Regions from separate parts of the Lactobacillus kefiranofaciens genome, predicted to be linked through region 1. Evidence: predicted binding sites of a transcription regulator. Region 1 holds the regulator's gene; the other holds the start of a gene.
What was found. The regulator Rex, encoded in region 1, represses fermentation and respiration genes when NADH is low (regulators of the CRP and FNR family bind a similar motif). The targets are predictions, from matches to a motif close to TTGTGAANTANTTCACAA.
Positions count from the first base shown of each region.

Region 2: a site for Rex is predicted at 2,226-2,243, ahead of ICI50_RS06275 (NAD(P)-dependent alcohol dehydrogenase). Genes of this name have one in related genera too.

Region 1 is NZ_CP061341.1:428,375-433,437, forward strand. Features, by position in the region: partial or broken gene oxc (oxalyl-CoA decarboxylase) at 1-286, opposite strand, end outside; gene ICI50_RS02185 (ABC-F family ATP-binding cassette domain-containing protein) at 422-2,335, opposite strand; gene ICI50_RS02190 (redox-sensing transcriptional repressor Rex) at 2,522-3,157, shown strand; gene ICI50_RS02195 (LacI family DNA-binding transcriptional regulator) at 3,197-4,183, opposite strand; gene ICI50_RS02200 (sucrose-6-phosphate hydrolase) at 4,198-5,063, opposite strand, start outside.
Region 2 is NZ_CP061341.1:1,262,941-1,268,003, reverse strand. Features, by position in the region: gene ICI50_RS06290 (SA1002 family membrane protein) at 1-151, shown strand, start outside; partial or broken gene ICI50_RS06285 (nucleoside hydrolase) at 187-1,116, opposite strand; gene ICI50_RS06280 (AraC family transcriptional regulator) at 1,163-2,083, opposite strand; gene ICI50_RS06275 (NAD(P)-dependent alcohol dehydrogenase) at 2,303-3,424, shown strand; gene ICI50_RS06270 (6-phospho-beta-glucosidase) at 3,505-4,980, opposite strand; partial or broken gene ICI50_RS06265 (PAS domain-containing protein) at 4,884-5,063, shown strand, end outside.

The DNA.
Region 1 (5,063 bases):
AACCAGGTGCAGATACGGTTAAAGCTACGCCAGGTTTACCAGTGATAAAACCTGCAGCAGCAGCTGCATCTACAGCTGCATCTTCACGTCTAAATCCATAAAATTTCATGCCTTTTAACTCTGCCAAACGAGCAAAGTCTGTTACTGGAATACCGACAACACCGTACATGTTATTTAAGCCGTTTGCTTGTAAAGCATCAACTAAAAGTGCGGCACCAGTAAGTTCTGTATTATTAGCCACGAAAATACCTTCTTTCAATAATCCCCAAAAATGCAAACAAGACATGCATTTCAAGTTAAAGAAACACCACTTAAAATTAAGATACAAGTTAAAATTTATAAAAAATATATAGTTATTTATAAAGTAAAAACAAAAAACACTTCACTATATTAGGAAGTGTTTCATATATTTCTTTATAAGTTATTCAAAATTATCCATTTCTTCGATGGCTTTTTCCCAGGCGTTATTTGCATCGTCTAATTGTTTTTGAATATTAGATAATTTTTCTTGTAGTGGTCCGAGCTTGTCAAAGTTCGAGGCAATGTCTGGGTTAGCCATCTCAGTTTGGACGTTTTTTTCTTGCTCTTCAAGTTCTTCAATTTTCTTTTCAGCTTGATCAATAGCGCGTTGCAGTTTTCTCTTCTGTGAGTTGCGTTGCTTTTGTTCTTGATAAGACAGTTTTTGCTCACTGACTTCCTTTACCGGAGTAGTTTCTTCAATACTCTCAGCTGCCGCATTTTGCTTGGCCTTTTCATCAAGATAATAAGAATAGTTACCATTATATATCTTGGCGTGACCATCGCGAACGGAAACAATCTTGTTAGCTAGTTGGTTGATGAAGTAACGGTCGTGAGAAACAAAGAGCAAAGTACCGTCGAAGTCTTTCAAAGCTTCTTCTAAGACTTCCTTAGCTTCAATGTCCAAGTGGTTGGTCGGTTCGTCCATTAGCAAGAAATTATCGTGTTCAAGTGATAAAACTGTTAAAGTCAGACGAGCTTTTTGTCCACCAGATAATTGCCCGACAGTCTTGTCGATGTCCTTAGCCGTGAACAGAAAACTAGCAAGAATCGAGCGAACATCACGCTCTGGCATGGTCTTATGCCGATCCCAAACAGTATCTAAAACCGTCTTAGAAGGATCAAGGCCTTGGAGTTCTTGATCGTAGTAGCCAATATCTAAAGAGGCACCACACTTGATTGAACCGCCTTTAGGAGTTAGCTGCTTCATGATTGTTTTGAGCAGTGTAGATTTGCCAATCCCGTTTGGACCGATGATGGCTACGCGATCGCCTTTATTAATTTGGAAAGAGATATCTTTGACCATTGTTTTTTCAGGATAGCCAATGGTTAAATCCTTGAAAATTAGCACTTCTTTACCAGAAGGACGTTCGCTGTTGAAGTGAATACGTACCTTATTTTTATGTTTTGGTGGTTTAATCCGGTCGATTTTTTCTAGCTTTTTACGCCGGCTCTGTGCTCTTTTGGTAGTCGTAGCTCGAACCAAGTTCTTTTGGATGAACTCTTCGTCTTTTTTGATTTCAGCCTGTTGCTTTTCATAAGCGGCTTCTTGATCCTTGTCGCGTTGTTCGCGCTGCATGACATAGGCAGAATAGTTGCCCTTGAATGGCGTCAATTTGCCGAATTCTAATTCGAAGATTTGGGTAGCCAGGTGATCCAAAAAGTATTGGTCGTGGGATACAACCAAAATCGCGCCACTGTAGTTTCTTAAAAAGCCTTCCAGCCAATCCAATGTATCTAGATCAAGATAGTTGGTTGGTTCGTCTAAAAGAAGTAGGGCCGGCTTACGTAAAAGCAGTTTAACAAAAGCTAACCGCGTCTTTTCACCGCCAGAGAGACTGCCAATCTTTTTTTGCCAAGTATCTTCTGGAAACTTAAAGCCGTTCAGAATGCTCTTAATGTCAGACTGATAAGTGTAACCGCCTTTTTGTTCGAAATTAAATTGCTTTTGATCATATTGCTTAAGCAGTTCTTGATCTTCAGGATGATCGGCAATTCTTTCTTGCATCGCGGTTAAACTTTTGCCTTCTTTAATTAATGGGGCAAAAACGGATTCCATTTCATCCCAAATGGTTTGGTTTTTGTCTAAGGCATTTTCCTGTGCAATATAGCCGACATCAATGCCTTTATTAACGGTAAACTCACCATGGGTGGGTTCCTGTTCACCTGTCATAATTTTTAACAGAGTGGTCTTACCAACTCCGTTAGGACCAACTAAACCGATTCTGGCATTAGAATCAATTGAAAAAGTTACATTTTTAAATAGTGTATTGGCCCCAAATTGTTGTTCTAAATCGTGTCCTTGTGCAATAATCATAATTTTTCACCTAATCATTATTCTACCATATGATGCAACGGGTTTTGGAGAGGAATACTATGTTTATATATGTGAAAAATAGCATCCTTGTGAATAAGATACTTGCACAAGTAGCATGTTTATAGTTATGATAGTAATGCTTGATTGTGCATTCACAAACAAAAATACATTTGGGGGGCTTCCATTATGGAAAAAACAAAAATTCCAAAGGCAACAGCAAAAAGATTACCATTATACTATCGCTATTTGATTATTTTGAATGAAGAAGGTAAGGAAAAGGTATCATCAACTGAATTGTCTGAAGCAGTACAAGTTGATAGTGCTTCAATTAGAAGAGACTTTTCATACTTTGGCGCGTTGGGCAAACGTGGCTATGGCTATGACGTTAAGAGCTTGCTGTCCTTTTTCAAGAAGATTTTAAATCAAGATACTTTGACTAATGTTGCCCTAGTTGGTGTTGGTAACTTAGGGCGAGCACTGCTTAATTATAACTTTAAGAGAAGCAATAATATTCGCATTTCCTGTGCATTTGATATCAATAAGAAGATTACGGGTCGTATCTTAAGTGGCGTTCCTGTTTATGATTTGGAAGACATGAAGCAGCAGTTGAATGATCAGCAGATTACGATTGCTATTTTAACGGTTCCTTCTACGGCTGCTCAAAAAACGACAGACGTCATGTTCGATGCTGGTGTGAAGGGGATCATGAACTTTACGCCGATTAGATTATCTGCTCCAGCTAGTGTGCGTGTACAAAACGTTGACTTAGCAACGGAATTGCAGACTTTGATTTATTTCCTAGATAGTGATAAAGAAAATTAAAGCTAAAAAAATAACCAGGGACAAAATCCTGGTTATTTTTTATGCTGTCGTTTCACCCTTAATCAACTTAACTGGCAAAACATAATTTTTTTGTTTTAATTCTTGCTCAGGATGCGCAATTCGCTTGAGTAATAAATTAACCAATAAAGTTGCAATATCCTCGATAGGTTGAGCAATTGTAGATAGCTCCGAATGATAAGTTTGCATCAGTTGCGTTCCATCAAAGCCAATAACTTTTAATTCACTGGGAATCGAGATACCTAGCTTTTTAGCCTCCTGTAAAACCAAAATAGCGGTTAAATCATCAGTGCAGACAACCCCATCAGGTTGATCGTTTGTCAACATATTATGGACTTCCATATTTTTAATGTTAGTCGAATCCGAAAAAGCCACGGAGCGAATATGGGGCGTAAAGCCATAATTTTTAGCTTCATCGAGATAGGCATCTAGACGTTCATCGGTAGGATTGCCCTTTTTATGTTTGTTGCCTAAGAAGTAGATCTTTTTGCAGTCGCCTTGAATTAAATCACGTACGGCAAGTTTAATCCCCTGATAGTTGTCGCAACTGACAATCGGGACGTTTTCGGCTAGTTTACGATCAAAAGAAACAATCGGCAAACCTAATTGCTTATATTCTTCAATCCCTAGATTGTGAGCCCCTGCAATAATGCCATCAACCTGGTTGGCCTGGAGCATGCGTAAATATTCATGCTCTTTCTTTTTGTTCTGTCCTGCGTTGCAAAGAATTACTTTATAACCCCGTTTAAAGAGCGTCGTTTCAACATCTTGTACTAATTCCGCAAAAAACGGATTGGTAATACCAGGAAAGATCAACCCAATTAATTTCATTTTTTTACCTTGCAAGGAACGAGCAAGGGAATTAGGCTGATAATTTAATTTTCGCATTGCCGCAAAAACTTTGTCCTTGGTTTTTTGACTTAAATAGCCATGATTATTAATCACTCGCGAAACAGTTGTCACAGAACAGCCTGCTTCTTTGGCAACGTCGCTTAATTTAGCTGCCATTTATATCACCTTATTTAAAGAATTGTCTTCATCTGCCAAAGTTGGCCTGTGTAAGCAGTATTTTGCTCAAAAGCAATCTTTGGGTTAGCTTGATCAGCAAAGTAGCGACCGGTTAAGACTTCTTCGCCGCCATTGACGAAAACTTCGATTAATGAGTGGTCGACAAAGATATCAAGTTCTAAATCTTTGTTAGCTACTAAACTAGTTTCTCTACTTGTGCCATGATCAACTGCCACTGCTTGTCCAGCTTGAGCACGATCTAGTACTAATTTACCGTTTTGGGTATCAAATTTGATTTGTAGACTGTTAGTTAAATCTTCATTAGCTGCTAAATGTAAATTGCCGGTTTGACCTTGGGCAATTTTTAATTTTAATTCGTATTGCTGTCCAGCCTTTTCACTAATTATTGGGTCGCTGACTTGTTCTTCATCTTGACGCAGCGCCCTCATTGCTTTAACTGGTTTTTGGATCAATTTGTCATCCTTGATTACCAGTTCCTTGACCTGACTCAAGCAGTTAGCCCAGTTTTCATCATCAGTTGGGTAGGTAGTATCAGGCAAACCAACCCAGCTGACTTCGTAAGCATGACCATCTGGTGCGTTAAAGGCTTGGGTAGCGTAAACATCAAAGCCTTTATCCAAGTTGTGCAATTTGCCTGGATTGATCAATTTATGATTTTCAAAATCAATGTCATCGGCAATGATGTACATGTCAGGGTAGACATTGTCGTAGTCGGCGATCTTCTTATCTAATCCTTGTGGACAGAAGATGACGACCACTTTGCCGTCGACTCTAACAATATTAGGACATTCGATCATATAGCCCATGGGCTCTGTGCCCATGTCTAAAAAGCCAAGTTCTTCCCAATTTTTAAGGTCTT
Region 2 (5,063 bases), 830 kb from region 1:
CAGCAATATCAAGCATATTAGCTCAATTACGCATTTCATTCGAGTGGGGAATTTTTTGGATCCGAACCTGTTCGTGGTGATTGTTTTGCCATCCTTTATTTCGGCCTGGATTGCAGTGATTCTTTATAAAAAAGCAATTAAGGCAATTTAAAAAGGGCATCCAGTCGGATGCCTTTTTCATTAATCTTATTTTGTTCTTTCCAGGATTTCATCCATCTTTTGGAAGAATAAATCTTTGTGTGCCTTGGTAACGATGGCAACTTCTCGTCCATTAGGATCACGATCGAAGCTGCCGGCACGTAATCCATCAGTAATTACTTTGGCATGTGCCGTTTCAGTTTCAACGATTTCTGGATAAAGAGCACTTACTGTGGTTAATACATCCCATAAATATAATTCAGCACTTGGAATCGAAATAATTAAACTGTAGCCTTGGCCTACTAAGTCCATTGCTGGATATTTGCGCAAGCTTGCCCAATGCTGTCTTAATTCATCGTTAAGCGGCAATTCTTCAGTACTTTCTAAGCCCACCATTTGAATCGGAATGTTTGATTTGAAAACGCGCTTGACTGCATATGGGTCCCAGAAGGAATTCTATTCTTGACTGCCGTCTGCGTTAATCATAGCGACATTGCCGTGTCCGTCAAGAGAGCCACCCATCCAATAGAGCTTTTTGATATTCTTTTCAATACTGGAATCGACATCTAGTGCTCTAGCTAAGTCAGTTAAAGGACCAGTCATGACTAAAGTTACGGGTTCTGTAGACTTTTTAACTTTATCGACTAAATCTAAGTGAGCTGGTAATTCCGCTTGCGGGGTAGCAATTGAACCTTTTTCATTTAAGATTGGCAAGTAATTAAAAGAATAAGTTGCCATGCGCCATTCATGTGGAAACTGGTTAACCGCCAGTGAATTTGACCGTGCCACGGCTAATTTATCTTTACGCAAGTTAAAGAGATCTGTCATTTTGCGGCATGCTTCAACAGAAGGATCGATGTAGCCGTCAGCATCAATTGATCCTACACCCAATAATTTAATGTTTGGTGCTTGGAGCAATAGTAAGTATGAAACTAGGTCATCAATATTACCGTCATGATTAAAATAAATATTTTTCATTGCTTGTTCTGCCTTTCTAACTATCTAAATCTATTTTAGCAAGACTTTAAATGAAATGGTCGGTCAAATAGTTCTTTTTACGATAATCGCTGGGCATCATTTGGTATTGTTGCTTAAACTTCGTGTAAAAAGAATTTTGATTATGGATACCAACTAATTCACAAATTTTAGCAATGGAATAATTGCTAGAAGTAAGTAAATATTGCGCTTGTTCAAGACGCTTTTTGGTGCGCAATTCAATGAAGGTGTGTCCGGTTAATTTTTTAATTAAATTACTCAAGTAAGGCTTAGTATAGCCATAACGATCAGCTAATTTGCTCAAAGAAACATTCTGATAGTCATTAGAAATTTCGGTTAGGAGATCGACTAGCAAGCGACTCTGATTGCCATAAACCTTTTTTTCGATCATAGGATAATTACGAATAATCTTAGCTAATAAAATATTAAAATAATTGTCGATAATTAAGCCGCGGTAGATAGAACCGGAATAATATTCATTGATAATATCATCCATAGTATTAGTAATATCTTCATTTTTAGGGAAGATGATAAATTTTTGCTTATTTTCATTTTGTAGAGAAGTATTTTTATTGTTAAAGATCAAATTGATCATTAAATCATTTTTATCTAGTTGATCAATACAATGATGACAGCCAATATCCATCATTAACACATCGCCTTGAGTCAGATGAATATGTTCTCCTTCAACTAGTTCATCACAGTTGCCTTTAAGCATATAATTAATTTCTACGAATTCATGACTATGCAAAGGATAGGGAGCGAAGCGATTGTGTTTGCTTAAATAAATGGAGTGATGGCTAAGTAGTTTTTGATTGACTACTCGTTTTTTACCGTTTGTTATTAGAACATATGGTGAAAGATCATTAACAAATTGATGTTTAGCAATCTGCTTTTTTTCGATTGGAGTTAGGGCAGCTAGTTGCTGCCAAATATTTTGGTTAATCATAAGTTTTTGCTGCTTCTTTGTTAAAAAATAATATTAAATGCAATATCTAAATAATATGTAAACGCATACTCTATTAGTACTATAGCATTGTTTTTAATTAAAGATCTTAAAAAATGATAGTAAACAAAATTTATTTTTGATATTGTAAAAAGATTCACAAGAACTAAGATAAGAATTGTAAAGATTCAAGAGAGATTGTTAAAAAAGAGGTTTATAATTATGAAGATTAAAGCTGCTGTAGTTGAAAAGAAAGGCGATCCATTCGTTATTAAGGATGATATTGAATTGCACGATGTTGGTCCAACGGATGTTCAAGTACACATGGTTGCTAGTGGGATTTGTCACTCAGATGAAGCTATTCGTAAAGGCGATGCTTCATTAGGCTATCCTGTAATCTTAGGGCATGAAGGTGCCGGAATTGTTGAAAAAGTAGGCTCTGAGGTACAAAATTTAAAGCCAGGTGATCACGTTGTGATGGCCTTCTATGCAGATGGTCTTTGTGATAAATGTTTGCAAGGTATTCCAACTCAATGTCGTAACTATGCTAAATACAATTTATCAGGTACGCGTTTTGATGGTGATGATCAATTCCAAGAAAATGGTAAGCATATTTCAGACATGTTTAACCAATCATCATTTACCACTACTACTGTAACTAACCAACGTAATTGTGTTAAAGTTGATAAGAGTGCTGACTTGCGTAGAGTAGGACCTTTAGGCTGTGGTTATATTACTGGTTCTGGTACAGTCTTTAATACCTTAAAGCCACGTCCAGGTCAAACGATTGCTGTCTTTGGTACTGGTGCCGTTGGTTTAGCTGCTATGATGGCTGGCAAGATTTCAGGTTGTACTCGGGTAATTGCCGTTGATATTGTTCCTAGTCGTTTGGAATTAGCCAAGGAATTAGGCGCACTTGATACGATTAATTCTAAAGAAGAAGATCCAGTTAAGAAAATTCAAGACTTAACCGATGGCTATGGTGTTGATTATGCTGTTGATACTACCGGTTTGCCTGCAGTAATGAAGCCAGCTCTTGATGCCTTAGCTCAAGGTGGCACGCTTGCAGCTATTGCTGTTACTCCACATGACTTTACCTTCTCTACTTGGAATGACCTTTGTGTTGGCGACAAGAAGGTTATCGGTGTCAACATGGGGGATGCAATTCCTCAAATCGATGTTCCTCGTTTGATAAGATTCAATAAGTTAGGTATGTTTGATTACGAAAAAACTGAAAAGTTCTTCGACTTTGATGATATTAACGAAGCAAACCAAGCTTCAGTTTCAGGTAAGGTAATTAAGCCAGTCTTGATTATTGATAAAGATTACCAACCAGGTAAGTAAGTTTAAAAAATTAAATTAAAAAGCACAATGATTTCTATTGCAGATTTCATTGTGCTTTTTGTTATATTTTGTAATTAAAATTAATCCAAATCTTGACCATTTGATTCAATAACCTTCTTGTACCAGAAGAATGAATCTTTGCGTGAACGAGCCAGCGTACCTTCACCGGCATCATTTTTGTCAACATAGATAAAGCCGTAACGCTTATCCATTTGACCAGTACCAGCAGAAACCAAGTCGATGCAACCCCATGGTAGGTAGCCCATTAAGTCAACGCCATCAAGTTCAACGGCCTTTTCCATTTCTGAAATGTGGTTTCTTAAGTAATCAATTCTATAGTCATCATGAATTGAACCGTCAGATTCGACCTTATCGTAAGCTCCAAGCCCATTTTCTACGATAAACAAAGGCTTGTGGTAGCGATCTTGTAATTGGTTAAGAGCAATTCTCAAACCTTCTGGATCGATTTCCCAGCCCCAATCACTGCGCTTTAAAGTAGGATTCTTGGCAACTGCCTTGGCCAAATCGCTTAAGTCATCTGGTTTAACCTTTTCGCTTGAAACGGTGGTAGTTTGGTAGTAGCTAAAGCCAACATAGTCCACAGTGCCTTCTTTAAGAACAATTCTGTCTTCGTCAGTAATGTCAGGACGATAGCCGTTTCTTTCAATATATGCTTCAACTTCACGAGGGTATTCGCCAAAAACATGAACGTCAGAGAACCAATCACGACGCTGTTCCCACTTGTCAGCTAAAAGAACGTCATCACTTGATGGGGTTAATGGACGAACAGGTGAGTAATTGATCATGCAGCCGATTTGGAAGTTAGGGTTAATCTTGTGACCAATCTTAACAGCTAAGGCGGAAGCTACTAATTCATAGTGACCAGCTTGGTACATGGCAGCTTCTTTATCCTTGTCGGTCATACCATCTTTGAATAAAATACCAGAGTTGGTTGCCATCAAAAAGTCATTATTAAAAGCAGATTGGTTATCAATTTCATTGAAAGTCATCCAGTACTTGACCTTGTTCTTGTAGCGCTTGAAGCAAACTTCAGCGAAGCGAACAAAGAAGTCGATCAATTTACGGTTAGTGAAACCACCATAATTTTTAGCCAAATTGAATGGCATTTCAAAGTGGGAAAGAGTAATTACAGGCTCAATGCCATATTTATGACAGGTATCAAATAAATCGTCATAAAACTTCAAACCTTCTTCATTAGGTTCTTTTTCGTCACCATTAGGGAAAATTCTAGTCCAAGCAATGGAAGTTCTGAAAGCTTTAAAGCCCATTTCGGCCATTAATTTAATATCTTCCCTGTAGTGGTGGTAAAAATCAATTGCTGAATGGTTAGGGTAGTTCTTTCCAGGCAGAACCCCATCAGTGATTTCACGCGGCTTAGTAGCAGAACCGACAGTCATTACGTCGGCTACAGAGGTACCTTTGCCGCCTTCTTTCCAAGCACCTTCAAGTTCTGGTACTTCACTACTATAAGCGTGTTGAAGACGACAATGGCGATTATGCCGGTATTTACGAATGGGTACAAGATTTATACCCACTTGTTAAATATTTCTGTGAAACTACTGGTCAAAAATTAGTTATTGATGAAGATGCTTCTACCGGTGCAACTTACCGGCGCAAT